DNA from 2 places in the Thermosynechococcus sp. GLH187 genome. Region 2 is predicted to be linked to the other one. Evidence: riboswitches for the same ligand, from Rfam matches in the RefSeq annotation. Region 2 holds a riboswitch; the other holds the start of a gene.
What was found. Region 2 has a riboswitch for cobalamin ahead of metE (5-methyltetrahydropteroyltriglutamate--homocysteine S-methyltransferase). Riboswitches for the same ligand answer to the same signal wherever they lie in the genome.
Positions count from the first base shown of each region.

Region 1 (15,282 bases), 880 kb from region 2:
ACCGTTGGCTCCAGCAGCAGGTTGAGGTTGACCAGCACCCAATCAATGAAATTCGTGACCTGCTGATTGAAGTAAATCCAGAGGTTTTCCCCGAGCAGAATGGACACAAGACTAATCTGAAAGAAAAATCCTGCGGTGCCAATCACAGCGCCACTGAGAATCGAGCGTTCCCAGCTCTCTTTTTTTGCCCAACAGCCGCCAAAAATCACCCCCATCATGCCGTGGGGCAAGAGAAATTGCAGACTGCGGGGTGGCCCCATCAACACAGAAAGGAGCAAGGCACTGACAATCGCCGCCATCCAAGCCGCTCGGCGGTTCCAGCGTAAATACACCAAGGCAATGGGAATTGGAAAAAATAGGCGCAAGACTGGACCAATGGGCAAATAAAAGTTAATCACCCACAGCAGGGCAGCGGTACTGGCAAGGAAGGCTGTTTCTGTGATCACCAAGGTGCGCTGAATTTGCGATCGCCCCAAGGCTTGGGACTGCTCAGGGGGCACAATGGCTTCGACGTCGGGAAAATCATCCTCTAGGGAATCCGTTGGGTTCATTGATTGCAGATAACCTTTTTTCTCTACACTCTAGCAAGCTTTACTGCCAGCTCTCAAACTGGATATAGCGCCCTGAAAAATCCTTTGCTGAAAGTTAGAATCGGGGGTAAGGTATTCCTATCAAACTTACATGTTAATTTATGTGCCGTCTTTATGCCTATATGGGGCGCAAAACGTCCCTTGCCCATGCCTTGGTGGATGCTCCCCATTCCCTGTTGGTGCAAAGTTATCAACCCCGCGAAATGACGGCGGGACGCTTAAATGCCGATGGCTTTGGGGTGGGCTGGTATGCTGCCCGCCAAGATGTGCCCCCCTTTCTTTATCGGCAAACGCTGCCCATGTGGCATGATATTAACTTTACTGAGCATTTAAGCCGCTACATTCAATCTACCTGTTTTTTGGCCAATGTCCGCAGTGCCACACCGGGTCAACCCGTGCAGATGACGAATACGCAGCCCTTTCGCTGGGGACGCTGGCTGGGGGTGCACAATGGCTTTATCGAGAACTTTCGCCAAACCCTCTACCGCCCTATGCGCGATCGCCTGTCGGATATTTGTTACAACATTGTTGAAGGCTCTACAGACTCTGAGCACCTCTTTGCCCTGTTTTGCAATGAATTGGTGTTGAATCCGCAACTGTCACCGTTGATGGTACTGCGGCAAACACTGCAAATTGTTTTTTCCCTAGCGCAGGCAGCGCGTACTAGTGTCAGTGCCGCCATGATTCTGACTGATGGCGTCTATATTCTTGCCACCCGCTGTGCGCGGGGCACACCACCCCCCACCCTGTACTGGAGTCAGGATGCCGAGAAAATTCAACTCACCTCAGAGCCGGTAGATCAGCAAACGGAGTGGTATCCTTTACCCGAAAATAAACTGCTGTTGATGAGTTTGCAGAGTGAACCAGAGATTTATACCTTCTGAGACCTCAACCCCGTTTAATCCTTGGGATCGCGAAGCCCTTTGGCAAGCCTTTCAGAACCAGCGGCAATTTACACGCCAACTTGTGGCTGAGTTGAGCGAGGCCGTCCTTTGTGCGCAGCCCCATCCCCTCTATAGTCCCGTGGGGTGGCATTTGGGACACATTGGCTACACAGAAGCTTTTTGGCTCTTGCCGGAATCCTCAGGGGTGAGCGATCGCGATCGCTATTGGTATGCCGCCGATGGCCGCCCCAAGGCCGAACGACAGCATCTACCGCCGCGTGGCCAGCTACTTGACTACTTAGCAGAGATTCGCCAAAAGACGGGCGATCGCCTCTACAGTCTTAGCGACGAGCAGTGGCAACGGGAAGTCCGTCTCTGGTGGTGGATTTTGCAGCATGAAGCCCAACACAGTGAAACGATGCAAATGGTGCTGGCGATGCAGGGGATTTTCACCACCTTACCCCCTCTCCTATCGTCGCCTCAGTCTTGGCAACGGATTGCCGCTGGCAGTTATGTCATTGGCAGTGAAGACCTCTTAGCCCTTGATAACGAGCAGCCAGTCCAGAGTGTCGAACTACTTCCTTTTACGATTGATGCGGCACCGCTGACCTGGCGGAAATTTCTCACCTTTGTGGAAGCGGGTGGTTATCAGCGGCGGGAATGGTGGTCCAGCAGTGGTTGGGAATGGCGCGAAGCAGAGGGGATCACAGCACCCTTTTACCCCGTTCCTGAGGATTTGGACTTACCTATGTGGGGACTCAGTTTCTATGAGGCTGAAGCCTATGGCCATTTCCAAGGCAAACGTCTCCCCAGTGAACGGGAATGGGAGATTGCTGCTCAGCAGGGACTCTTGAATCAGGGCTACGTTTGGGAGTGGACGCAAAGTCCCTTTGCCCCCTATCCGGAGTTCCAGAGCTATCCCTACCAGGGGTATTCTGCCCCCTACTTTGATGGCGAGCATTTTGTCCTAAAAGGCGGTAGTCACTGGACGCGCCCCATTCTCAAGCGACCCTCATTTCGCAATTGGTATAGCCGCACCACCCGTGAGGTGTTTGCCGGCGCCCGCTATGTTCAACTAGAAGCACTCCCGATTGAGTCTGAGGCCTAGACTGGGTGAAGTGGGTTAATTTTGTGCCCAAGTTCCCCGTGATCCTGTGATCCTTTTCACGGGCACTCTCCTTAGGCTTCGCCAGAATCAGACTATCAACTATCCTCTTGCGAGGCATCTTATGAGAAACATTGAAGCTGAGCAAACGAAGCACCGTTCCTCAGTAAAGAAAGTTTGAACAAGATGACCCCCAAGCGATGAGTGCGACTCAAACTCCCTAAACTAGGGACAAGGGCATAGGGGCGTTTTGATGTCAATTGCTGAGGAATTCCGCCAACTGCAAACGCGACTCTTGGAGTGCTGGGACGGGACAGAAACGTTTATTCCTGAACTACCCAAGGGTCCCGGCGGCATTGAGCGCGATATTGTGGTGGTGCCTTCCCTGAGCTTTCCCCAACCGGAGCTGGCCAAGATCACCGGCTATACCCACTACGAGGAGCGGCAACTCTATACGCTGATCCAGTTGCGGAATCCGCGTACCCGCATGATCTACGTGACGTCCCAGCCACTGCACCCCAGCATTATTGACTATTATCTGGATTTACTCCCCGGTGTACCCAGTTCCCATGCCCGCGATCGCCTGCTGCTGCTGGCCACCTACGATCGCTCCGATAAACCCTTGACTGCGAAAATTTTAGAGCGGCCTCGCCTTTTGGAGCGTATCCGTCAAGCCCTGCGTCCCAACCAAGCCTACATGGTGTGTTTTAACTCCACCCCTTTGGAGCGGGAACTGGCGGTACGCTTAGGCATTCCCCTCTACTCGACGGATCCCGACCTCCTCTACTGGGGAACCAAGGCGGGCAGTCGGGAACTTTTTGCGGCTGCAGGCATTCCCCATCCGATGGGCAGCGGTTTTTTGCAGGGGGTACCGGAACTGGTGCGCGCGATCGCTCACCTCCAAGAGAAATCTCCTGAACTGCAACGGGTGGTGGTGAAACTCAATGAGGCTTTTTCCGGAGAAGGCAATGCTCTTCTTGATCTGCGCCCACTGCGCCCCCTTGGCAGCCCACACACCCCCGATCATCTACAACGGATTGAAAATAGCCTAGAGGAGATGGTCTTTCAGGCGCCTAATGAAACTTGGCTCTCCTATCGGCAGCGATTTATGGATCTGGGTGGCATTGTCGAAGCCTTTGTGGAAGGGACAGTCAAGCGATCGCCCAGTGTCCAAGGCTGTATTACCCCCAAAGGCAGTGTTGAAATCGTCTCCACCCATGAACAGTTACTCAATGCCCCCACAGGTCAAATTTTCATTGGCTGTGAATTTCCCGCCCATGCCGACTATCGCCAACAACTCCAAGAATTGGGGCAAAAGGTAGGGACGTACTTGGCACAGCAGGGGGTGATCGGCTGTTTTGGTGTGGACGTTGTTGCAACCCAGACAACAGCAGGGTGGGAGCTTTACGCCATTGAAATTAACTTGCGCAAGGGTGGTACTACGCACCCCTTTATGACCTTAAAATTCCTCACCGATGGCCACTATGAGCTAGCCTCTGGACTGTTTTACAGCAAGCACCGCCGTCCCAAGTATTACATTGCCTCCGATAACCTCTGCCAACCCCACTATCGCGGCCTCCTGCCCAATGATCTCTTGGATATGATTGCCCGCTACCATCTCCACTTTGACTCCAGCACCGAAACGGGCACTGTCTTTCACCTCATGGGGGCACTCTCGGAATTTGGTAAGCTGGGACTCGTCAGCATTGGTAACACCCCCGAAGAAGCCCAAGCCATCTACGACCAGACCATTGGCGTTCTCGATGCTGCGGCGCTATAAGTCTCTCATGTGCCCACCCCCTGCATAGACAGGGGTCTGAGAATCTCGCTACAATTGGCAACGTTCACTGTGAAGAGCAGCCTGTAGGGAAAATCCAGTGCAAGTCTGGTGCTGTGCCGCAGCTGTGATGGGGAACCCCCCTCAGCCAGAATGCCTACTTGCTGTGGTTCACTCTGTTTGCCTGCGTCGCACGGGCATGGAGTTTCAACGTGGTTGTTACGCTCAACGATTCCATTCTCAATCCCCTCGGTTTTAGCCTCGATTTACCCCCTCTCCCCCAATCTCGACCGCTTTTACTCGTCGGTCATGGGACGCGCGATCCGGAAGGTCGCCAAGCATTTTTGGACTTTGCCCAAGCCTATTATCAACTGGATCCCTGCCGGCCTGTTTTTCCCTGTTTTCTGGAGTTAACGGAACCCTCGATTTTTGAGGTGCTCAGCCAGTGTGCTGCCGCAGGCCATACAGACTTGTCAGTGCTGCCAGTTTTACTCTTTGCTGCTCGCCACAATAAGTTTGACGTTACCAATGAGTTGGATCGGGCACGGCGGGCGTTTCCGCAATTGCGCTATCACTATGGCCGCCACTATGGCATTGCCCCCGAAATTTTAACCCTGTGGCGATCGCGCCTTGAACTCTTGGACTCACCAGAATTTAATCCCCAAGGCATTGGCCGCGAAGAAACCGTTCTCCTAGTGGTGGGACGCGGCTCCAGTGATCCCGATGCCAATGGCGATGTCTTTAAGCTAGCCCGCATGCTCTGGGAAGGCAGTGGCTACAAAACCGTTGAGGTCTGCTTTATTGGCATTACCCATCCCCGCCTACCCGAAGGATTTGGGCGGGCGAATCTTTACCAGCCCCGCCGCGTCATTGTCCTGCCCCACTTCATGTTTACAGGGGCACTAGTCAAGAAAATCTATACCCTTACCGCAGAAGCCCAAGCCGCCTATCCCAGTGTTGAATACGTGAACCTACCGGAAATTGGCCTGCATCCGCAACTATTTTATCTCACGCGGCAGCGGGAAATTGAAACCCATACGGGGCAGGTGGCCATGAACTGTGAAGCCTGCAAATTCCGCTTGGTGGCAGGCCATAGCCATCATCACCACCATCATCAGGATCATGAGCACCCCTCCCACAGCCATGATCACGGGGGTCATCACCCTCACCACCATCGCCATGGATCAACCGTGGACTTGGATCACTTGCCCAGTTACCACCAACGCATTTGGCAAGTTCCCTAAGCATCGCTCCCCAGCGAAAATGTTAGAGTAAATGATGACTGCTACTCTTTCTCAAGCTTAGATAGGGCTTGTCTATGCGTATTAAATATCCTCCCCAGACGGTTGACCGGGTGTTAATTTTTGATACCACCCTGCGGGACGGTGAACAGTCGCCGGGTGCCTCGCTGAATGTGGATGAAAAACTGGCGATCGCCCGTCAACTGGCGCGACTGGGGGTGGATATTATTGAAGCAGGCTTTCCCTTTGCCAGTCCCGGTGACTTTGAGGCGGTGCAGCGGATTGCTGAAACCGTGGGCACCGAAACGGGGCCGGTGATCTGTGGCTTGGCTCGTGCCACCCGCCAAGATATTGAAGCAGCAGCAAAAGCCCTCAAACCCGCCTACTATCCCCGCATTCACACCTTTATTGCCACCTCGGACATTCACCTAGAGTACAAACTGAAGAAAACCCGCGCTGAGGTACTGGAAATTGCCCCCGAAATGGTGGCCTATGCCAAGTCCTTTGTGGATGATGTTGAGTTTTCCCCTGAGGATGCCGGGCGTTCGGATCCTGAGTTTCTCTATCAAGTTTTGGAACGGGTGATTGACGCCGGTGCCACAACAATTAACATTCCCGACACGGTGGGTTACACCACCCCCGCCGAGTTTGGCGCCCTGATCAAAGGCATCAAGGAAAACGTGCCGAATATTGATCGTGCCGTCATTTCAGTCCATGGTCACAACGACTTGGGCTTGGCCGTTGCCAACTTCCTCGAAGCAGTCAAAAATGGGGCACGGCAACTGGAGTGTACGGTTAACGGCATTGGGGAGCGCGCCGGCAATGCTGCCCTTGAGGAATTGGTGATGGCTCTCTATGTGCGGCGGCAGTACTTCAATCCCTTCCTAGGCCGTCCCCCCGAATCGGAAGCACCCCTGACCAATATCAACACCCGCGAAATTTACAAAACCTCCCGCTTGGTCTCCAATCTAACGGGCATGCTGATTCAGCCCAATAAGGCGATCGTCGGTGCCAACGCCTTTGCCCACCAATCAGGCATTCACCAAGATGGCGTCCTCAAGCACAAGCAAACCTATGAAATCATGGACGCCCAGCTCATTGGCCTAGCCGACAATCAAATTGTTTTGGGCAAACTCTCTGGTCGCAATGCCTTTGCCACCCGCCTGCGCGAGCTGGGCTTTGAACTCAGTGAAACGGAACTCAATAAGGCGTTTTTGCGCTTTAAGGAACTGGCCGACAAGAAAAAAGAAATCACTGACTGGGATCTAGAAGCTATTGTTAAAGATGAAACCCAAGCCATTGATGTTCAAGGCTACCAGCTGGAATTTGTGCAGGTCTCCTGTGGCGATCGCGCCCGCCCCACCGCCACCGTAACCATCCGTCTGCCCAGTGGTGAGGAGCTGACAGATGCCGCTATTGGCACAGGCCCTGTGGATGCCGTCTATCGTGCCATTAACCGCGTGGTGCAAATTCCCAATCGCCTCATTGAGTATTCCGTGCAGTCAGTGACCGCGGGAATTGATGCCATCGGCGAGGTGACCATTCGCCTGCAACACGGGGATCGCATTTACTCGGGCCATGCCGCCAATACAGATATTATTGTTGCTTCGGCTCATGCCTATATGAATGCCCTCAATCGTCTCTATCGCGGGCTCCAGCAGCAACGCCTCCACCCCCAGACCGCTGAGGTTCATGGTGGAACCACTCCCTAAGCCCCTTGAGCACCACGGCATCTACCCCTGCCCCATTTGCCGCCATGGCCAAATTGCCCCAATGGTGCTCATGGAAACCCATGCCTGTAACTTTTGCCGCCACATTTTTACCCTTAATCCTGAGCGCCAAACGGCTCGCCTTGAAGATGGGGCGATCGCTTTTCGCTGGCAGTGGACGGGTACAGGCTGGCGATCGCTCCACCGCCCCTCTTCTCAGGTCACCGTTGTTGGCCTTGTGTTAGCTATTTTGCTCATCATTTTACCGCCAACCCTCATCTGGCTAGCCTATGCCCTGTTTCCGCCCCTAGAAGCAGGAGTTTGGCGCTGGCTTCCCCTTCTTTGGACCGGCCTCACCTTAGCTGCCCATGCCCTACTCTTTGGGCCTGTTTTAATGGCTATTTTGTCCCCCGAAAGGGAGATGTGAGACCTTAGACAGCGAGGGGTACCACCGCTGACTCAGCAGCACTGTTCTGATAACCTCTGAAATCTCGGTGGTTGACAGCTACACCATTGACGACAATCCCAAGCAGCTTTTGCTGTAAGCTCAGATCACAAGCCTGCAGTGCCTGAGCAAAAGCTTCGCGTCGCGTTTTCTTTAACCGCACAACCAAGAGCGCCCGCTCCACCGCTGCCAGAACCCGATGCGCCTCCGCAGCAGCCAAGATCGGCGGCACATCCAGAATCACGCAGTCAAAGGTATCCTTAGCGCCCTCCAAGAAATCAAACCACCGCGCAGAACTCAGCAGTATCATCGGCTCTTGCTGAACCTGACCCGCCGTCAGTACCCAGAGTCTTTCCGCACGGTTTGCCAAAAGACTGAACCAGTGGGGAAAAGGCATTTCCCCTTGCAACAACTCCCCTAGGCCTGCGACATTGGGAATGCCAAGTCCTTGATGCATGCTGGGCTGACGCAAATTGGCATCCACCAGTAAGACCCGTTTTCCCATCGCCGCTGCTGCAACCGCAAGGTAAATCGCAAGGGTCGTTTGTCCTTCTTTGCCCGCTGTACCCGTTATTGCCAAAGAGCGCGGCAATCCCAACGACTCTAGCTGCGTCAACAGGAAGTAAAAACTTTCCCTAAAAGCAGGTGTGGCACTCGGCAAACGGTGCTGCAATCCCCAGAGCGTCAACGGTGTTTCTAGGCGACTAAAGGCCAATTGATCAAATGTCTTCGTCAGAGGAATCTCGCCAAGAATCGGCAAGGGAGTTTGTTGGCGAATCTGCTCCACTTCTAGGAAGCGATCATCCAACCAATCGATCACTAGAGCCAAGAATAGCCCCGACACTCCCCCCAGCATCAAAGCTATCACCAATGCCACTAATAAACGCTGGGTTACCTGATATTCTTCCTTGTTGTCAATATCTGAGAGGACTCGCCATGTGAAGTCTCGTTGCGCAATCTGCAGTTGGAGGGACTGTCGAGTTTGCAGTAATAACCTCAGAGATTCCTGTGCTGCTGCAAAACGTTGCTCAATCTTGCGGTAAGGATTGGCAAGGCGTATTACTCGCGATATCTCTGCCTCGGTGGCCTGAATTTGGTTGCTTAATTCAGCATCCGCCCTCCGCAGCGCTTCAAGCTCAATTCTAGTCTCTATGTACTTCTCGATTAGAGACCCAGAAACGGCACTTTGATAACCAATCAGCGTTTCGGGTTGACGAACTTGATCCTGATTTCTAATCGTAATCTGTCGCGCTTCCTGTCTGGCCTGCTCTAGCAGTAGTCGTTTTTCTTCCTGTAGCGCTTGCACCGTCGGTGAGTTTTCATTCACCTTGGCCTGCTCCCCAGCTAGCTTGGTTTCCGTTTCTGTTAATTTTAAGAGCAACTCCTGATAGCTTTGAGAAGCAGCTAGATTGGCGGCAGCAAGTGCTTCAGTAGGAGACAACCTTAACTGTGCTTCGAGGGAGTTAAACGTTGCCTGAGCTGACTCCAATTTTACTCTATTTTCATTTCTTGCAGAGATCAAATTATCCAAAAGACTAAGATAAGTTTCAAGATCGCTCCTGCCAGAGGTTGCAGAGGTAAACTGGGAAGCAACTAAGTCAGGTCGTACTACCCGATTCTGAAAGCGAAATTGGTTAAGTTGATCCTCCAGATCATCAATTTGACTCAGGGTCTTCTGAATTTCTTGGTTAACATAGCGCAGATTATCCGCTATTTGGTTCTGCTTTTCTTCTTCACTAAATCTTTTTAATTCTTCAACAAGGATTCCTAGGAGTGATTCTATCTTTTCTTTTTCTCTTGCAGAAAATTGGATTTCTATAATCTTTTGACTTGACTGATCTAGTAGTCTATTACCTGAGGTTAGTTTCGCTGGCTGAATTTTCAAGGATCTAATAAAAGATTGATACGAATATTTTTTTGGATCTAGATCAGGATTTGCTACTAAAAATTTCTCATAAATTGGACGCAAAACAATGTCGCTATTGAGTACCTGAACCAAAGTTGCCACATCACCTTTTGTTTCAGCTGACAAAAGGGGCAGGGATATTGGAGCAAGCTGACGGAGTGACTCTAAAGATGTTCCTGGCCGAGCGCCTGAGGATTGGATAGGTTCAACCTGCACCAACACAGAGTGTCGATAGCTTCTCAAAAAGAGGTAAGAGTATCCCAAAAAGCCAATTGAGACTAGTGCACCTGCCAATATGCCAACTGCTGAGCGCCGCTTCAGCCCGCGAAGTACTTGATCAATGGTCACTTTATCAATTGGCTGCGGCTGCCACAAACTTGCCCGAGCGGCTTCAGAGGGCAAAGACAGATGGTTATTTTCACTTGACATAGGGCAAACTCAACTCGTTAGATACCATAGTACTCACGATACCAGTGGACAAATCGCTGTACGCCTATCTCAACAGGAGTTGTGGGTTCGTAGCCTGTGTCTGCCCTAAGTTCGAGCACATCCGCGTAGGTATCGGGGACATCGCCCGGTTGCAGAGGCAGAAGATTTAACTGCGCTTTCTTCCCAAGATAGGTTTCTAAGAGTTCAATATACCGTAGGAGTTCGACGGGGCGGTGGGCACCAATGTTGTAAACACGCCAAGGTGCGAGACTAGTGGCCGGATCAGGATTTTCGCCACTCCATGAAGGGTTGGGTGTGGCAGGTCGATCCAGCACCCGTAGAATCCCCTCGACAATGTCATCAATGTAAGTAAAGTCGCGGCGATGGTTACCATAGTTAAAGACAGGCAACGGTTCATTATTCAAAATGGCTTTCGTAAACTTAAAGAGTGCCATGTCGGGGCGCCCCCATGGGCCATAGACGGTAAAAAAGCGCAGTCCAGTAGTGGGCAGGTCATAGAGGTGGCTGTAGGTATGTGCCATCAGTTCATTGGCTTTCTTGGTGGCCGCATAGAGACTCAAGGGGTGATCAACATTATCGTGAACCGAAAAAGGCAGTTTTTTATTGGCACCATAGACGCTTGAGGTGCTGGCATAGACGAGATGCTCTACCTGATGGTAGCGACAGGCTTCCAAAATGTGGATAAAACCTACAATATTACTGTCAATATAGGCCAAGGGATTCTCAATCGAGTAGCGTACACCCGCTTGCGCTGCTAAGTGGATGACCCGTTGGGGGGTAAAGTCTCTAAAGAGTTGGTTCACCCCTGTACAATCTACGAGGTCAATTTTTCTGAATACAAATTGATCACCTGCCGTGAAAGGGCTGAGTCGCTCAAGGCGAGCTTTCTTAAGGTTGACATCGTAGTAGTTGTTCAGATTATCGAGACCAATCACGCGATCGCCCCGCTTAAGTAGTTCCAGTGCTACTGCATTGCCAATAAACCCAGCAACACCCGTCACCAAAATATCCATCTTGATTCCTCAAATGACAAAAAGTAGCTAAAGGCGGCCGTCCACATCTTCCTTCGATAATACCCACTTCACATCATAAAGAACTCCCGGTGTTTTCAAGAGAGCACGAATGCCAGTACTACCCATTTCATGAAACTGCTGGTGGGCAACAGCAATAATGATTCCGTCCCACTGATGAGATAACTCTTCAATAAGGGAAATTCCATATTCTCTCTTGGCCTGTTGGGGATCTACCCAAGGATCGTAAATATCAACCCCTAGGCCATAACTTTGCAGTTCTTTGATAATGTCAACGACACGTGTGTTGCGTAAATCGGGGCAATTTTCCTTAAAGGTTAGTCCCATAACAAGTACACGAGCATTAGGTAAGTCAATTCCCTTTTTGACGAGTAACTTCAGAAATTGCGCTGCTACATAAAAGCCCATGTTATCGTTGATACGGCGACCAGCCAGAATCAGTTCAGGGTGATAATTGCAAGCTGCTGCTTTGTAAGTTAGATAGTAGGGATCAACACCAATACAGTGGCCACCGACCAATCCCGGACGAAAGGGCAAGAAATTCCATTTTGTGCTTGCAGCAGCTAACACTTCTTCTGTATCAATGCCCAATAGGTGAAAAATAATAGATAGCTCATTCACAAAAGCAATATTAATGTCTCGTTGAATATTTTCAATTACTTTTGCCGCTTCGGCCACTCTAATCGAGCTTGCCTTGTGTGTTCCCGCTGGAATAATTGATGCATATAGGCGATCAACTAAATCAGCAACTTCAGGTGTTGAACCAGAGGTAACTTTTTTAATTGTGGTTAGACGATGATTATGATCCCCCGGATTTATTCGTTCAGGGCTATAACCAACAAAAAAATCTTGATTAAATTTTAGTTTGGATTCCTGCTCAAGGATGGGAACACAAACTTCTTCTGTTACACCCGGATAAACAGTAGATTCGTAGATAACTATAGACTGAGGTGATAAAATCTGACCAACACTCTTGGAAGCTTTTCTTAAAGGTTCAAGATCTGGAACTTTGTAATAATCTATTGGAGTGGGAACAGAAATAATAAAAATATTACATTTTCTTAAATCTTCGAGATAGGTTGTGTACATTAGCAAGGAACACGCTTGCAAATCAGTGTCACTGACTTCTCCTGCTTCTGTCATATCCCTGCTTAAGTTCAGCGATACGTTGGCTATTAACATCATAACCAATAGTATAGTACTTCTTGCCAAATTCAACGGCCAAAGGAAGACCAACATAACCTAAGCCAATCACAGCAATCTTAAAAGTATCAGAAAAATTAAGCATCATGCACTCACCTTCGCTAATTTCGGCATCTTTCACTTTTTTGAAAAGAGTTGCAATATCCTAATAAAACTAACATGAACTGAGCAATTTGAGGTATTGAGCATTAATCTTTTTGACATCAAATAAGTCCAAAGCCATTTGATAGCTATGATACCCCATTGAAGGAATCAAACTAGGTTGTTCAATAAATTTCCGCATTGCAGTTATCAAGGCATTCACATCCCGAGGCGGAATAAGGTAACCATTATAGCCGTCAATAACCGTTTCACGGCAGCCTGGCACGTCCGTAGTAATCACTGGTCGACCCATAGCCATTGCTTCTTGCGTACTGCGGGGAACACCCTCACGGTAGGAAGGTAAGACAAACACACTAGTACTGGGTAGATACTCTTTGATATTAACAAAGCCAAACCACTCAACTATACCAAGCTCTGTAAATTCCTTAATTTGTGCTTCAGATAAGCTCCCCGGATTGCTATCTAGTCCACCAATTAACCAAAATCGAACTTGAGGATACAGAGCTTTTAAGTATTTAGATGCCTCTAAAAACTCTAATACTCCTTTTTCAATGAGTAATCTTGCAACTAAAGTAAATGTTAATGGACGAGAAAAAGGCTCGCAATACGACCATTCTTGAAGATTAACGCCTGTCCCTTTAATGATTAAAGTTTTACAAGGATTTAGGCCACATGCTTGAGTAATTTCATGACAGTCATCTTTATTTTGAAAGATAATTTTATCCGCAATAGGTAAGCATATCCTGTATAAAAAAATGAGAATGATCTTCAATTTTTTTGATTTTAATTGATGGTCAGGAGTAAATGCATAACCTAAGCCCGTGAATAATGCAGAGCGGAATTTTATACCAACAAATCTCGAGGCTAGTAATCCCCAAATAATTGGCTTCGAGCTAATAGCCAAGAGACTATCAGCATTAATTTTTTTTATTGTTTTAATAATAGAGAAGAGAGATTTAATTTCTTGACAAGGATTCATGCCATTACGAACAAGGTAAAAATGATGACATATGGCACCTATTTCACTTAGTTTTGAAATTTCTGCTTCTGTATAATCTGGAGCTAAACAATGAACCTCAGCACCTGTATGAATTAACTCTAAAATCAAATCTCTTCTGAAATTAATTAACATCTGAGCATTGTTGCAAAGCAATATCAATGACAACCCATCTAGCTTGGGTATTCCATAGTGATCTTTGATTGCCATCTTAAATAAAAGGATACATGCGATAGGGTAACCACGCGAAAGCATGATCAGCAAATTGCAGCCATACCCATAATACTAAAAAACTGTAACCAAGTACTAGAAGCATCCATCGATAAAATATTTCTCGGCTTTGAATGAGAAAGAGGTAGGGCAGATTTCCTAGAACATAGATCTGAATAGGTATTAGGTACAGCGCAAGGCGATCGGCAGCAGTTGAAGAACCTGTTAGCAAGAGTGCAAAAGAAAAAATAACTAGCCAAGATAAAGCAAGATAAACTTTTGAAGAAGTTCTAAAGAAATTATGCCCTGTATAGTATTCGATTAAAAAAATAGTTGCAGGTAAGAGATTCATGGATAGTCGAATTAAAGCACCTGAAGATGACATTCCTGCTCCGATATAGTGAACTAAAAATTTATCGCTGATGCTAGTAATCGCAATTGCACCAGATAGAGCTATCAATAATAATGCTGACACAAGTAGAATATTAATTATTTTTCCTGTTTTTAGTGAGTCAAATAAAAACATTAATATCGGCACTAATATCAGAAATATTGCTGTCTTATGAAACAGTAATGCCAAAATAAAAAACAGAATTGAATTTATTTTTTTATTGGATTCTAATGCCATTAACGCTAGTAGCTCTAAAGCGATCGCTCCTGCTTGGCGAGTATAGCCCATTGCTACAACAGTCGTTAAGTATGGGAAAGCAACTGTTAAACCCAAGTAAGGATTTTTCAGTTTTTGACAAAAAGCAAATAAACAGCTTGTGTAAATCACTGCAACACATAAGTTTACAAAATAAATTTCCTGATTAAGGGCAGCAGCAATCTTATTAATCCAGTGATAGGCAGGGTCACCAAGTAGGGCTTCAAAGCCTACCCATGGCTGATATCTAGAAGCTTCTAATATATCTATATACGTCAACCAGTCTCCACCAACTTCAAATCTCAGACCAATAAAAGCGACATAAATACTAAAAAGAAATACCCAATACCACTTCGGCATTTCTATAACCGATGGTGTTAGCGTGAGTAAGAAAACAAAGAAATAGGGAAACATATGCTAGGGCTAGATATTCAGAAACAGCGCTCTAACCATGACTGAAACATTAATACTTCCCATAGTTGTCCTGCCCAGTTGCGTTTTCCTGTTTGATGCTCCTGCCAGTATTGCCAAACAAGGTCAGGGTGTAGGTAGCCCTCCTGCTGAAGACGGGTTGGGTTCAACAAAGTTGCTCCCCAGTCTCGCAGTTCAGAACGCAACCACTGAGCTAGGGGAATACCAAACCCCATTTTAGGGCGTTCAATCAAAGGCGGCGGGACATAGCGATACAAAAGTTTACGGAGTACCTGCTTGCCCTGCCGCTGTCTGATTTTCATGTCAAGGGGGAGTGTCCAAGCAAACTCAACAATTCGATGATCTAGAAAAGGAATACGGGTCTCAAGACTCACTCCCATGGCGGCGCGATCGACCTTGACAAGGATATCATCGGGAAGATATGTCAAAAGATCAAGTGCCATCATATAGGATTCAAAAGGCAGTTGATGGCTCAGTTGGTCAAGCTTTTCTTGGATTAATAATGGTTCTTGACTATTAAGGACGAACTGGGAAGGTAAATCAATCAGTGATAG
Region 1 covers NZ_CP134175.1:849,465-864,746, reverse strand. Annotated here, with positions in the region: gene RHI63_RS04005 (DUF2232 domain-containing protein) at 1-551, opposite strand, end outside; gene egtC (ergothioneine biosynthesis protein EgtC) at 692-1,474, shown strand; gene RHI63_RS03995 (SUMF1/EgtB/PvdO family nonheme iron enzyme) at 1,449-2,582, shown strand; gene RHI63_RS03990 (peptide ligase PGM1-related protein) at 2,833-4,359, shown strand; cobalamin riboswitch at 4,395-4,536, shown strand; gene RHI63_RS03985 (sirohydrochlorin chelatase) at 4,569-5,600, shown strand; gene RHI63_RS03980 (2-isopropylmalate synthase) at 5,675-7,309, shown strand; gene RHI63_RS03975 (hypothetical protein) at 7,290-7,733, shown strand; gene RHI63_RS03970 (AAA family ATPase) at 7,738-10,086, opposite strand; gene RHI63_RS03965 (NAD-dependent epimerase) at 10,104-11,120, opposite strand; partial or broken gene tviB (Vi polysaccharide biosynthesis UDP-N-acetylglucosamine C-6 dehydrogenase TviB) at 11,148-12,426, opposite strand; gene RHI63_RS03950 (glycosyltransferase family 4 protein) at 12,496-13,650, opposite strand; gene RHI63_RS03945 (EpsG family protein) at 13,652-14,656, opposite strand; gene asnB (asparagine synthase (glutamine-hydrolyzing)) at 14,728-15,282, opposite strand, start outside.
Region 1: linked by a shared signal. The riboswitch ahead of RHI63_RS03985 (sirohydrochlorin chelatase) and the one ahead of metE (5-methyltetrahydropteroyltriglutamate--homocysteine S-methyltransferase) in region 2 are both predicted to bind cobalamin.

Region 2 (15,282 bases):
TGGCTATGGGCGACAAGGTACAATTCGGCTCCCGCTTGTAACCCCTTGACGATTTCATAGGCCAACCGCAGGGTGGGACGCGGCGCACCGGCTGGAAAGGCACCGTAGAGATACTGGGCAAAATCCCCCCAGCCTAATTTTTGTAGGAACGAGAGGTCAAGGAGTTTCGTTAAGTCAGCGGTGCTGTTAATATCGAGGGGGCGCTGTTGCAGTTGGCTCGGTTGGGCGATCGCCAGAATATCCGCATCATCGGTCAGATCTTGAGTCATCAGTTGGCCAAGAAGTTTAGCATACTCATAGCGGCGATCCTTGCTGGGGTCTGGGGCTGGGGTCTGGGGCCAAAAACGATAGAGTTCTGCCTTACCGAGGAAACTTTCCAAAAGATCTGCTTGGAAGCCATGGGTCTGATTGTGAATGCCGCGAACTTCTAAAGGGTGAGCCGCTGTGAGTTCGGCAAGGCGGTTCAAATCCCGCCGTTGCTTGGCAGCATCGCTCCCTATCCCATTCACATGGAGTAAACGCCGCCGTAGGGGGACGCTCAGGGGGTTGTCGGGCAAAATAATCGTACCGTCTAGGGGAGAGGTCATAGGGGATTTGGAAAGTCTAATGAGAGAATTTGGTGAAACGCAATAAAAGGCGGCTAAATTGTGATCATCGTCACAGTCATTCTATCGGGGGATGGGTCATACTAAATAGTGACTCAGTACTATCCGAGTCATCAACAGGGAACACACAACGAGCCGACAGACTGTAAGTAAGTTTGTCGGTTTTTTTTTGAATTTCAGTCATGCCCCACAAAAAGATCACGCTTCGTTTAGATGCTGAACTCTATGGCCAACTCCAACGCTGGCAAGTCCAGCAGGGATGCGGTTCCCTTAGTGAGGCAATTCGTAAAATTTTGCAACAATCTCTTCAGCCGACGGAGATGGCCTGTCCCACAGTTTTGCAGCGACTGAGTGCCCTAGAACAGCAAGTGGCCGCCCTTGAACGCCGACTGTGCCCGCCTCAACCCACTATCGAAACGCTGACGATCGCGGAGCTAGAGCGGCTGACTCGCCCACAACTGGTGGCCTTAGCGCGGGACTTGGGCATCTATAGCTATAAGCTGAATAATCCAGCGTTGCGGCAGGCCATTTGGGCAGCGAAACAAGCGATCTATGGACAGGAGCGGCAATGATATGCTGACGAAGGTGACTCAAGTATAGGTGAGATGGCTAGTCCGTCAGAATCGATAGATCGCTCCCGTTTGTGGTGGGCGGCGATTAAACTTCCCATGTACAGTGTGGCAGTGATGCCCATTTGGTTGGGCACAGCGGTGGCGATCGCCGAAACGGGAAGGGTGCACTGGTGGCCTTTTGGGTTGTTTCTGACAGCGGCAGTGCTGATTTTGGTTTGGCTGAATCTCAGTAATGATGTGTTTGATGCCGAAACGGGGATCGATCGCCACAAGTACCATTCAGTCGTCAATCTCACGGGCAAAAAGCAACTCATCTTCTGGCTGAGCAACCTCTGCTTACTCTTGGGGCTACTGGGGATTGCGGCCATTAGTTGGTTGCAACAGGATGCAACGGTTTTAGGGTTGGTATTGCTCTGCTGTGCCCTAGGCTATAGCTACCAAGGCCCGCCCTTTCGTTTGGGCTATTTGGGCTTGGGGGAGCCGATTTGTTTTATCTGCTTTGGACCTTTGGCGATCGCTGCTGCCTACTATAGCCAAGTGCAAACCTTTAGCCCTAGTATTTGGCCAGTGGCTATCCTCAATGGTCTGACGACAACACTGATTCTTTTTTGCTCCCACTTTCACCAAGTGGCCGATGATCTAGCCGCTGGCAAACGTTCGCCGGTCGTGCGCTTAGGGACAGCTCGCAGTGCTCAACTGGTCTATGGTGCCTGTGGTCTTTTTTATGGGGTGTTGCTGGCCAGTGTCGCATGGGGAATCCTGCCATGGCCAACACTGCTGGCTTTGAGTTCACTGCCTTGGGCGATTTATTTGTGCCAGCGGATGGCGCAATTTCACAGTGTCCCTGAGCAGATCAAGAACTCGAAATTTATTGCGGTGCAACTGCATTTTTGGAGTAGCTTGCTCTTGGGATTGGGTTACTTGCTCTGAGCTGGGGGGCGATCGCGATTCAGCGACCATTGGTACTCCACACTGCCGCCTCTCAATTGCCATTCCTCTTCAAACTGCTTTTGCAGCCGCAGGGCTTTGCGCAGATGAATGACCGCACTATGGAGTTGCTGGTAACCACTGGAGTGGGGAGGGAGGGCGGGCAACGAGACCTGTTCCAAAATTTGCAGCGCTAACTCGTAATGGATGTGGGCAGGAACAGGAATCTCATCTGAGGGGGCAGAAGAAAGAGTCACCGGGGCAGACACCTCCAAGGAACAACTATCTAGATTTCCGCTTTCTAGCGGCGGCGGGGACGGCGATAGGTCAACCGCTCGGAGCGATCGCGCTCGTAGGCAATCAGCCGGCCATAGATTTCGTGCTTGGTTAAGTTTAACGAAAAAAAGACATGCCGCCGCGGATTGCCAAAGCCCTTACGGGTAAAGAACTTCACTGCGGGCGTGTTGGCCGGATCGGTATCCACCAGCATAAATCGCGCCCCCTCCTCAATCATGCGTTCAATGAGCTTATCTACGAGCTTGTCGGCAATCCCCCGCCGTTGATACTGCGGATGTACCCCCAGCCAGTTAATGTAGCCATAGACCCAAGGGGCTTTGCTAATAATTGTGCCTAAGATAAACCCTGCCACTTGCGAGTCAGCTTCGGCCACCAGACAGTATTCGGGATCGGTGTTGTAGAAACCAATAACCTCCCACTCATCCCAGATGCGATACAGCGAGGGATACAGATCACTGGTGAAGAGTTCCTCACCAAGGTGAAATACAGGGGCAATGTCGTCAATGCCCATCTCGCGAATAATAATGTTGGTGGGTTCAGAGCGCTCTTCTTCTTTGGCGGGAACGATTTCTAAATCAACTAAATTGTGGTCAATGGGATCATCGGTGTGCAAAGACATACAAACGTTTGTACCGAGCTATTTCTAGCTTAGCCTATGTCCAGCGGGGTCAATTCGTGAACCTTAGCGCACTTCCACAACTGCCTCTAGGGGATAGCGTACCTTGGGCAAAGTCGCATAGTTGTCATCGGCCGCTCGATAGCCCGCTGCACATAGAACGACGGCATGATAACCCTGGGCAGGTAGACCGAGAAGGCGATCATATTCTTGGGGCAAGAAACCCTCCATCGGGCAGGTGTCAATGCCCAGCAGCGCCGCCGTCAGCATAAACTGACCCAAAGCAATATAGACTTGGCGGGTTGACCATTCATCAACATTGAGGGGGTAGGGGGGTGACTGCAAAAAGCCCTTGACCAAGTCCCCATACTTTTGCAGATTTTCCACTGCGGTTTGGTGGACTTCCGCTTGCCGTGCAAGGTAGCGATCGACGTCCGTAGCATTGAGATTGGTTTTAATGGCAAATACCACTAAGTGGGAGGCATCCACCACCTGCCGTTGATTCCAAGTGTGGGGGAGCAGGGCTTGGCGTAGCGCAGGCGTCTCAATGACGTAAAACTTCCACGGTTGCAGGCCAAAGGAAGAAGGAGCCAGTACCAGACTTTGTAGAAGTGTTTGCCATAGATCCGCAGGAATTTTGCGATTGGGGTCAAATTTCTTCGTGGCGTAGCGCCATTGTAGTTGTTGCAAAACCGTTGTTGGTGAAATCGGTGTTTCAGTCATTCTGTTCCCTAGAGAATTGATTAGAGCGATTACCCGAAGGGTACGCTACGCGATCGCGAGAACCACTCGCCGCTCATTTTGACAAACTATTAAAGGTGAGGTCAACTGCCCTGTAGATCAATTGCCCACTATTGCCACTGAATATCGGCATCGATCGCAGTCATGGCAGAGGTGAGTTTTTCAACCAGTTCCTTAACAGGGAAAGCGCCGACATCTCCCGCTGCACGGGTGCGGATACTCACGGTCTCGCTTTCGACTTCCTTGGCACCCACAATGCCCATCACAGGAATTCTCTGGGTTTCAGCATTGCGGATTTGTTGACCTAGCGATCGCCCGTACGATCCACACTCACGCGGATATCCTATCAGCCGAGGATCAGGTGCCCCTACCAATCATGGAGCAGGTCTTTAGGCGAGGCAGCCTTCTTACAAGCATTGCGCCCCTAATCGCAGGAATGGAAACGCAGTTTTGAGTGGTGGAAAAATCCTGCGATTTTAAGGGGGCAACGGTGCGCTGGCAGCAACAACAGATCCTCAGCTGGTAAGACGAGCCCCTCGCAATTGCTGGGCGGCGGCCACCATGTTTTTCAGTGAGGGAATCACTTCCTCCCAGCGACGGGTTTTCAGACCGCAGTCTGGGTTAACCCAAATCTGGTCACTGGGTAGATGGGCGATCGCAGTCTCCAGCTGCTGAACCATCTGCTCAACAGTGGGAACTGCCGGACTATGAACATCATAAACACCATTGCCCACCTGCTGTTGATAGCCGGCATCAGTAATTTCAAACAGCGTTTCATTGTTACTGCGGCTATTTTCAATGGACAACACATCTGCATCTAGGCGCTCGATATGTTGAATAATGTCGCCAAACTCCGAATAGCACATGTGGGTATGAATTTGAGTTTCTGGCTTAGCCACACCAGCCGCCAACCGAAACGCATCGACGGCCCAAGCCAAGTACTCCTGCCAACGTTCCGGCTTGAGGGGTAATCCTTCCCGTAAAGCGGGTTCATCAATCTGGATAATCTTTGCCCCAGCAGCTTCTAAATCGGCCACTTCATCCCGTAGAGCCAAGGCAATCTGCATCGCCTGTTCGCTACGCGGAATATCGGTGCGGGTAAAAGACCAGTTAATCATTGTTACCGGCCCCGTCAGCATACCCTTGACGATTTTTTGTGTCAACGATTGCGCCACCTTAAACTCTCGCACCGTCATTGGCTCGGTTCGCGCTACATCCCCATAAATAATGGGTGGACGCACACAGCGACTGCCATAGCTTTGCACCCAGCCGTGTTCAGTAAAGGCAAAACCAGTGAGCTTCTGGCCAAAGAATTCCACCATGTCGGTGCGTTCAAACTCACCATGCACCAATACATCTAGGCCAATTTCTTCCTGCAATCGAATGCATTTGGCAATTTCAGCATCAATTGCTGCTTGGTACTCAGCAAGGGTGATTTCTCCGCGCTTGAGCTTCACCCGCAATTGCCGCACTTCTGGGGTTTGCGGAAAAGAACCAATGGTAGTTGTCGGAAAGAGCGGTAAGGTGGGCTGCAGTTGGCGGCGTTGTTCATAGGGCATAGCCCGTTCCAGATCGTTGACGGTTAAATTGCGCAACCGCTGTTGTACCACTGGATTCACAGGGCTAAATTCCTTAAAGGCCTGCCACTGGGCTTCAATCTCTGCCAATTGGGGGTGCTGGGCAAGGGCTTTGGGACTCTCCTGCAGCGTCTGTGCCAATAGCACCACCTCATCCAACTTTTGTTCGGCAAAACTCAACACCCGCCGCAATGGCTCTGGTAACTTCACTTCTCGTGCTGCATCGTAGGGGACGAATTGTAAAGAGGCTGAGGGGTGCAACCGGATATTAGTTGTGATACCCTGAATCGCTGCCAAGGTTGACACGACAGGTTCTGGGCAAATTTTCCAAATGTTTCGGGCATCCACAATACCCACTCCCAGCTGTTTATCCCTTGGGAAACCATACTGCTGCAATAATGCCAAGTTCTGCCCACGGGTAAAATCTAGACTAATGCCGGCTACGGGCAACGTCACCACCCAAGGATAGGCAGCGCCGAGATCATCAAAGTAGGTCACTAGGTAAATCGGCAAGCCAACTTGACAGAGCGCATCAAATGTTGATTCATACAATTCCCTGAAGTTGTTGGTGTCCCCAAAAACCAAGGCAGGTTCGTGGATTTGTACCTCAACCACCCCTAGGTTCTTCAATTCAGCCAACAGGATAAGATAGCGCTCCACTAGGCAAGACAACGCTTCCTCTAGATTCATCTGCAGCCGACTCAGCCGTAGCAGGGTTAAAGGCCCTAGCACCATGGGAACGGCGCGATCGCCCAAGACCCTTTGGGCGCGACCAATGATGCCCAGAAAATCACTAAAGTCCGCTGCCTGAAGAGGCTGACTCATTTCGGGAACCAAGTAGTGATAGTTGGTGTCAAACCATTTGGTCATCTCAAGAGCTGGAATCCTCTCTTTGCCACGAGCCATTGCAAAGTATTGCTCCAGCCCTGTAAAGGCTTGATACCGCTGTGGGATGAGGCCGAGGCGGACACTCCAGTCAAGGACGGGATCGTAAAAACTGGTATCGCCAACGCCAATGCGATCAATGCCAGCCTGCAGTTGCGTTTGCCAATTTGCCAATTCAATCTCTTGAACTGTTTGTAGCAAATTTTCTTGATTATATTTGCCATTCCAAAAGGCTTCCAATGCCTTTTTCAGCTCACGATTTTTACCAATGCGGGGGTAGCCTAGCGTTGCAGTTTGAATGGTCATTGTTGCAGTACCCTGAGTTTTGACAGTTCTCTCAATAGACAAAGAAAGATAGCTGTTTTCAGCCCAACAAGCAGTACACTTCCAGCATCATCAGCAGAACCTAACGTGGGTCACTGCAAGAGCAACCCCTTGTCTAAGTGCTTGTAGGTGCTTGAAAATCTCCAAAATCACTTGTGCTACAGCAACGGCAGCAACGTTGCCAGAAAAGGGCGGTAGGGGGGTTCTTTACCTAGGCAAATTAATGAAAATTGAAGCATGAAGAACATCATCTGTACCTCGCAGATGTTGGCATAACGACATTCACAACTCGGCGGGCATTCTGACTGAGAGAGTAGTGCCTCTCATCACAGCTGCGGGACAGCGGCAGATTTGCACTGCACTTTCCCCCTTGCGTCTGATGGCTGATCCCCACCAGAACCGAGTGAGTACATTCAAGGCTAACACAAGTTATGAGTTAAGGGTAAGAGCACGGCGGTCTATTGGTATGAAAAGCTGCCCCTAGGTTGACTGCTGCCGTTATTGTGCAACTGCTGAGGCTAAAATGAGAAATAGTTATCATTTTTCTCAGCAGCGTTCTTCTAGGTAAATATGCCCTCCGCCTGCCAGCCTTTACCGGCTTCCCTCGATCGCATTGTTCAGCGGTTCCAACAGATCTCAGATCCAAAGCGGCGCTATGAATACTTGCTGAGCTTTGCAAAGCGCCTGCCGCCATTTCCTGAGGAGCAGAAGGTTGCCGCCAACCGCGTACCCGGCTGTGTCTCCCAAGTGTACGTGATGGCCTCTTTAGAGCAGGGCAAGGTGATTTTTCAGGGGGATTCTGACGCTCAAGTGACGAAGGGATTAGTGGGGCTATTGGTTGAAGGGTTGAGTGGGTTGACACCTGCAGAAATCCTCCAGTTAAAACCTGACTTTATTCAGCAAACCGGACTGAATGTCAGCTTAACCCCCTCGCGAGCCAATGGCTTTTACAACATTTTTCGAACAATGCAACAGCAAGCCCTAGCCTATCACTTGGCTGAGACTTCGTGTCACACTTAAAAATCTCAGCTGATGGGACTACAGCAGCAAAAGCTGGGCTGGGTGCTAGAGAACACCCTTACGAAGGAGGATAATCCCTTAGTTGTAGGATGACGCAACAATCCCCGCAACGGGGACATTAAGCTTCGTTTGCGGATTTAGCACTCGTGCTTGTACCCCATATTAGAGAAGGTATATACTTAGGAATAACAACTCGAATAAATAAAGCACAAATAAGAATTAATATTTGTAAAAGCAAATTTTCTCCGGTTTCTACCTGTAAACGGAAGAAATCACATAAAACTGATAATTTATCAGTTGATGAAATACCGCCAAGCATAAATTCTCCAGCAATAAAATCGCATCTGTGAAACTTACAGCCATTTTGAATAGCAGTTTTGATAAAGAAGTAGTCTGCGCCAACTGGAAATCTATAGGAATAGTATCCTAGTTGCCTATGAAGATCGGTTTTAATTAAAGTGCCAACAGCATGGGAAGATATGTAGGCTCCGGCTGAAAACAAATACGGTCTCCCCCTATTAGGGCGCTTTAATCGTTTACCTACCCACACATGTGCTGATAGTATATCTGCTTTCGTAGAGCAAGCAGCTTTTCTAAACAACTCTATTGTATTCTGTTCTAGTACATCTCCAGCACCTAAAACAAGATAATAATCTCCACTTGCAATTTTAAGTGATTTATTGATCGCATGATATAAACTAAAATCTGGTTCTGAGATAATTTTTATATTTAAGCCCTTTGTAGACTGAATAATACTAATGGTACTATCAGTTGAAGCACCATCTCCAATAATCCATTCAAAGTTTTTATCCGTTTGATCTTGAAGGCTTTTAATGGTTCGAGTAATCGTATCTTCGACATTGAGAGTTGCCGTAATGATTGATATAAAAGGATAGCTCATAATGAGTTAACCTCTAGCTACTGCCACTGAATCTCGGCATCCATTGCATTCACTGCCGATGTCAGTTTCTCGATGAGTTGTTCAACAGACAAGGCGCCGACATCTCCCGCTGCACGGGTGCGGATACTCACGGTCTCGCTTTCGACTTCCTTGGCACCCACAATGCCCATCACAGGAATTTTCTGGGTTTCAGCATTGCGGATTTGTTTACCTAGGCGATCGCCCGTGCGATCCACACTCACGCGGATGCCCTGCTCTCGCAGTTGAGCGGCCACACGTTCAGCATAGGGGCGTTGCTCATCCCCCACGGGCAACAGGCGCACTTGCTCGGGTGCCAGCCAGAAGGGGAAATCCCCTGCGTACTCCTCAATGAGAATGCCAATGAGCCGCTCCAGCGAGCCAAAGGGGGCACGGTGAATCATCACCGGTCGGCGGCGGGTATTGTCCTCAGCAACGTATTCCAAATCAAAGCGCTCAGGCAAATTGTAGTCCACCTGAACCGTTCCCAACTGCCACTCGCGACCGAGGGCATCCTCAAAGATAAAGTCGAGCTTGGGGCCATAGAAGGCGGCCTCCCCAATCCCCAAGAAATGCTCCATGCCCAACTGTTCTACCGCTCGCTGAATTGCTGACTCCGCCTTTGACCAAGCCTCATCGGAGCCAATGTACTTGTCGGATTTGGGATCGCGGAAGCTCAGCCGTGCCTTGAATTTATTTAAACGCAGACAGCGAAAGACCGAGAGAATGAGATCAACCACATTCAAAAACTCGGCATCCAACTGCTCTGGCGTGACAAAAAGGTGGGAGTCATCAACGGTAAAGCCCCGCACCCGCGTCAAGCCCCCCAATTCCCCGGACTGCTCATAGCGATAAACCGTACCAAACTCCGCCAACCGTAGGGGCAAGTCACGGTAGGAGCGCAACTCACTTTTATAGATTTGAATGTGGAAGGGGCAGTTCATTGGCTTGAGGACAAAGCCCTGCTCGTTGGCTGCCGCCTCAGCATCTTCGGCCATCAGGGGAAACATATCCTCTTTGTACTTTTGCCAGTGGCCAGAGGTCTTAAATAGATCCACACGGGCAATGTGCGGACTCACCACCGGTAGATATCCCCGCTTCATTTGCTCTTTTTTGAGAAACTCCTCGAGGGTTGAGCGCAGAATCGTTCCCTTAGGAGTCCACAGGGGTAGCCCTGGTCCTACAGGATCAGCGAAAATAAAGAGACCCAGCTCTTTGCCCAGTTTGCGGTGGTCACGGCGCAGGGCTTCTTCTTTGCGGCGTTTATATTCCGCCAGTTGTTCTGGGGTTTCCCAAGCAGTACCGTAGATGCGCTGCAGTTGGGCTTTGGTTTCATCGCCGCGCCAGTAGGCACCGGCAACACTTTCAAGGGCGATCGCCTTGGGGTTAATCTCGCCCGTATTTTCAACGTGAGGTCCCGCACAGAGATCCCACCACTCATCCCCCAAGTGGTAAATCGTAATTGGCTCCTCGAGGTCTTGGAGAATTTCCAGCTTGTAGGGTTCCCCTAGCTCGCGGATGCGGCGCTCGGCCTCCTCACGGGTCACTTCCTCGCGGATCACCGGCAACTTGCGCTTAATGATCTTGACCATCTCCTTTTCAATGAGCTTCAGGTCTTTTTCGCTGAAGGGTTCGGGGTGGTCAAAATCGTAATAAAATCCACTCTCAGTCCAAGGGCCAATTGTGACCTGCGCCTTGGGAAACAGCTTCTGGACTGCCATTGCCAAAATATGGGACGTGGTGTGGCGAATACGCTTGATCCGCTCCGATTCACTGGTTTTGGGAAGGTGGATAGGGGCAGCAGCAAACTCTGGCATAGGGGCTGATCTATCTAACAAATCTTTCATCCGGCTGAGACTTCTATTGTGACATTCTCCTGCCCTCAAGGGTGGGTCTTTGACCCCAAATTTTTGGGTTCAGGGACGCTTTGCCGCAGTGTAAGGCGAGTGGCCAACTCCAAAAGATAGGGCTATGCTAAGGTTGAAATCACGTAGTGGTCATGCCACTGCCGCCCTCTATTCACAATCTCTTGCTATAGGAATCTTGTATAGAATGGAGTGTTTCCGTGACTAGCCGCAAAGTCCTTGTCATTGATGACAGTAAAGTAATCCGGATGCGCGTCCGCGAGATGTTGCCAGAGGGCGACTACGAAATCCTTGAGGCCAAGGATGGCCGTGAAGGTCTGCAACTCATTGAGCAGTCTGAGCCGACGTTGATCATGCTGGATTTTCTGCTGCCGAAGGTGAGCGGCTGGGAAGTCTATCAAGAATTGGAGAAAAATGATCTCCTTGGCGCTATCCCCCTCGTAATTATGTCAGGGCGCAAGGAAGAGGTCACCGAAAAGCTCCAAGAACCCTTTGAGTGGTTTGAGTTCATTGAGAAGCCCTTTGAAAAAGAACAACTCGAAGCAGCAATTCAAGAGGCCTTTCGCAAAGCCCGTAAGCCCAGACCCGTCAAAGCAGCAGCTCCTGCGGAAGTAGCGGCTCCCGTCGCTGTGGATCTCACCCCCGTCTATGACAAACTGGCCGCCCTTGAAGGTGCCATTCAAGCTTTGCAGGCACAATCTGTCAAGGCAAATGACTTTGCTCAACTCCAAGCAACGGTTGCGCAACTGCAACAGCAACCAGCGGCAACAGGCAGTGGTGGGGATGACAATCGCCTCGCCGCTTTGGAAGCGGAAAACCAGCGGTTACACCACGAGGTCGAGCAACTGAAGCGAGCCATTCACCAAATTGTGACGGCATTGCGGCGATTGCAGGGGGGGCACTAAGCTACTGCCACTCAATTTCCCGGCGACCGGCAAGGGCACGGGCAAGGGTCATTTCATCGGCATAGTCGAGATCACCGCCCACCGGTAGGCCAAAGGCAATGCGAGTGACCTTCACAAAAGGCCGCAGCAGCTGCCCCACATAGAGAGTGGTCGTTTCCCCTTCAATACTGGGGTTGATGGCCAAGATCACCTCTTGCACCTGCGGTTGGCTGGCGCGCTGAATCAGAGGTTGAATGTGCAGGTGTTCGGGGGTGATGCCCTCTAGGGGCGAAATGAGTCCGCCCAAGACATGGTACTTGCCGTGGTACTCGCGGGTTTTTTCAATGGCAATGACATCGCGGGAATCAGCCACCACACAAAGGAGATGATTGTCTCGCTGGGGGGAGGCACAGATGTCACACACGGGTTCGGCAGAGAGGTGAAAACACACGGAACAAAGCCCCACCTGCTGTTTCGCTTCAAGGAGAGCTTGCGCCAAGGCTTGAATATCAGCCTCGGGACGTTTGATCAGGTGAAGGGCAAGACGTTGGGCGGTCTTGGGGCCAATGCCCGGCAGGCGTTGCAACTGCTCAATGAGACGAGCAAGGGGACGGGTATAGACACTACTCATGGGGCAGCTAGGCAGACACAACAGCGGCAAGGGGGGCGATCGCGCTCAGGCGCAGTTTGGGATGATCTGCCATTGTCTGTTGCAGATTCCACTCATTCTTAAAGAGCAGCACCGGCCGTCCCCAACTGTCTTTGACGGTGACAGCATTAAAGATGCGGCCAATGGCTGCAAGGGCTTCCCAACCATCCAGTACCCAGCGCGCAACGGTATAGGGGAGAGGGTCAAGACGAGTTTCCACACCGTATTCGTTTAATAGGCGAAACTGCACCACTTCAAATTGCAATTGGCCAACTGCCGCCAGAATCGGTTCTCGTTTCGATTCATCGGTAGAGTACATGATTTGCACGGCACCCTCTTCCCGTAGCTCATTCACCCCTTTTTGGAAGGATTTGAACTTGGAGGGGTTGGGGTTGCGCAGATAAGCAAAGAGTTCTGGGGAAAAACAGGGAATGCCTTCATATTCCAATTTGGGGCCGACATAGAGGGTGTCGCCAATGGCAAACATGCCTGGATTATTCAGGCCAATCACATCGCCCGCATAGGCCGTTTCAAGGGATTCGCGACCTTGGGCAAAGAGTTTTTGGGGACGAGAAAGGCGGATGGTTTTGCCGGTGCGAGCATGGTTGACGGTCATGTCCTTTTCAAATTTGCCGCTACAGACCCGCACAAAGGCGACGCGATCGCGATGTTTCGGATCCATATTGGCCTGCAGCTTAAAGACAAAGCCAGTGAAATGCTCCTGCGTCGGATCAATCGCCCCGCGATCGCTCTTGTAGGCCATGGGTGGCAACGCATAGGTCAAAAAGTGCTCCAGAAACAGGCGCACGCCAAAGTTGGTCATGGCACTGCCAAAGAAGACGGGAGTCATTTTTCCCTGATGCACCAAATTGAGGTCGAGTTCAGCACCAACCCCATCTAGCAGTTCCAGTTCGTCCTTGAGTTGGTGATATTCCAAGCGATAGGGCTCAATGTAGGCGTCAATGGCCGGATCGCCAAGGGCAAGGATGGTTTCCGCCGCAGCACGACTACCGTGGGTCGTGCGCTCAAAAAAGTGAAAGTTGCGGCGCACGCGATCATAGACGCCGCGAAAGCGATCGCCCATCCCCAGCGGCCAGTTCACAGGATAGGGAATCAGCCCCAGCTCCTGTTCAATTTCATCAATCAGTTCAAGGGGTTCCCGCCCCGGCCGATCCAGCTTGTTGATGAATGTAAAAATCGGCAGACCCCGCAGTTGGCACACCTCAAAGAGCTTACGGGTTTGGGGTTCTAAACCCTTGGCCGCATCCACCAGCATCACGGCATTATCAGCCGCCGCAAGGGTGCGATAGGTATCTTCACTAAAGTCTTGGTGGCCGGGGGTATCCAAGAGGTTAATCTGATAGCCTTGGTACTCAAACTGCAAGACCGTCGAGGTAATCGAAATCCCCCGTTGTTGCTCCATTTCCATCCAGTCAGAGGTGGCTTGCCGCTGTGCCCGTCGTGCTTTGACGGCTCCCGCCTCGTGAATAGCCCCACCGTAAAGCAGTAACTTTTCCGTCAGCGTCGTTTTCCCGGCATCCGGGTGAGAGATAATGGCGAAATTACGACGTCGTTTCACCTCTTGGGTGATTTCATGGTGTAAGTCACTGGTCATGGCAGAATTTGTAGCAGCTTTCCTAGTGTAACAGATGGACTTTAATGACAATTAATAATGGTAATAATTCGCCGCTAATTCTGGTCACCGGGGGCGCGGGCTATATTGGCAGCCATACCGTTTTGGCACTGCAGCAAGCCGGCTTCCAAGTACTGATTTTAGATAGCCTTGAGCGAGGGCACCGCGATTTGGTCGAGTCTGTTCTTAAAACAGAACTCATTGTGGGTCATATTGGCGATCGCTCCCTCTTAGATTGGATTTTTCAAACCTATCCCGTGACGGCAGTAATGCACTTTGCTGCCTATATTGAAGTGGGCGAGTCTGTCCGCTCCCCCGATCGCTTTTATCAAAATAATGTTTATGGTGCCCTGACCCTCTTACAGGCGATGGTGGCCGCCGCGATTCCCTATTTTGTCTTTTCCTCCACAGCCGCCGTCTATGGCTTGCCCTCAGAGGTGCCGATTCGCGAAACCTGTCCCTGTGCTCCCATTAACCCCTACGGGCGCTCCAAGTGGATGGTGGAGCAAATTGCTGCCGATATGGGCAGGGCCTACGGCCTCAAGTCGGTAATTTTCCGCTATTTCAATGCCGCAGGCGCCGATCCCGACTCCCGCTTAGGGGAAGATCACCATCCAGAAACCCACTTGATTCCCCTAGTGTTGCAGGCGGCGATGGGGCGACGCCCCCACATCTGCATTTATGGCACAGATTACCCTACTCCCGATGGCACCTGCATTCGCGACTACATCCATGTCGTGGATCTAGCCCAAGCCCATGTGCTGGGATTAAAGTACCTCCTGAGTGGCGGCGACTCGCAAATTTTTAACTTGGGGAATGGCCAAGGCTTTTCGGTGCGGCAAATTATTGAAGCCGCTCAGAGGGTCACAGGTTGTTCGATTCCAGTCGTTGAGGGCGATCGCCGAGCAGGAGACGCCGCAATCCTCGTTGCCAATAGCGATCGCGCCCGTCAGATTTTAGGTTGGCAGCCGCAGTACCCTGACATCGAGCAAATCATTGATCACGCTTGGCGATGGCACCAATACCGCCACGGATCAGGCACGATTGTGGCAATATATAGCTATTCCAATAAAGAATGAGACATCATCCAGCACAATACTTGCGAATCACCTCATCCATAGAACGGTTTGACCCTGCATACCTCCGCGCTCGCTTCAGCCCACTCACTTCAGCCCACTAAAGTCATGCTCAACCACATTCAAATCAGGAGAGGATTTCGGTAAAAATAACACCGCGTGACCCGCCGCTTTTACCACTGCCTGCATCCCCCCTTGGGGATGAATCGGTGCATTATCCATAATCAACTAATCAACAGCGATGGTCTCTCTAACGCCGGCAAACAGTACTCACTCAGCCAGCTCACAAACCCTCACCCATTCAAATACCCGCAAAACAGCATTGGGGCGATGAAGTCTTTCTGGTGTCTATACCGTCCTGCCACTAAACGCTCTACTAAACGCTCTACTTTTCTGACACTTCCCAACTCTCCATCAATCCGTTAGCCTCGCGCTGACCACCCCTACTCACAGGCCACCTGAGAGTCAAACGCTGTCTCATCAATGGGATGGGCAGCAACATTCGCTGCCAAGGCTGCCCAATCTAGCTTCCAAGGACGACGGGGGACAACCGTGGGCGCTAAGTCCTCTCGCTTCAGCCAGCGGTGGATAGTGGCGCAGCTCACTGATTGCCAGACCAAGCAATTCCGACACAGCCTGAAATATAGGGGACGATTGCGGCAACATAGACAAGAGACCTTCTGTGAAAACCA
Region 2 covers NZ_CP134175.1:1,726,025-1,741,306, forward strand. Annotated here, with positions in the region: gene RHI63_RS08430 (hypothetical protein) at 1-587, opposite strand, end outside; gene RHI63_RS08435 (hypothetical protein) at 788-1,177, shown strand; gene menA (2-carboxy-1,4-naphthoquinone phytyltransferase) at 1,211-2,107, shown strand; gene RHI63_RS08445 (DUF5340 domain-containing protein) at 2,095-2,361, opposite strand; gene RHI63_RS08450 (GNAT family N-acetyltransferase) at 2,406-2,912, opposite strand; gene RHI63_RS08455 (NAD(P)H-dependent oxidoreductase) at 3,084-3,740, opposite strand; gene RHI63_RS08460 (His/Gly/Thr/Pro-type tRNA ligase C-terminal domain-containing protein) at 3,869-4,021, opposite strand; gene metE (5-methyltetrahydropteroyltriglutamate--homocysteine S-methyltransferase) at 4,274-6,526, opposite strand; cobalamin riboswitch at 6,818-6,963, opposite strand; gene RHI63_RS08470 (SufE family protein) at 7,115-7,564, shown strand; gene RHI63_RS08475 (glycosyltransferase) at 7,683-8,465, opposite strand; gene thrS (threonine--tRNA ligase) at 8,483-10,300, opposite strand; partial or broken gene RHI63_RS08485 (response regulator) at 10,549-11,088, shown strand; gene recR (recombination mediator RecR) at 11,255-11,863, opposite strand; gene RHI63_RS08495 (peptide chain release factor 3) at 11,871-13,496, opposite strand; gene galE (UDP-glucose 4-epimerase GalE) at 13,541-14,593, shown strand; gene RHI63_RS08505 (transposase) at 14,678-14,812, opposite strand; gene RHI63_RS08510 (IS630 transposase-related protein) at 15,034-15,195, opposite strand.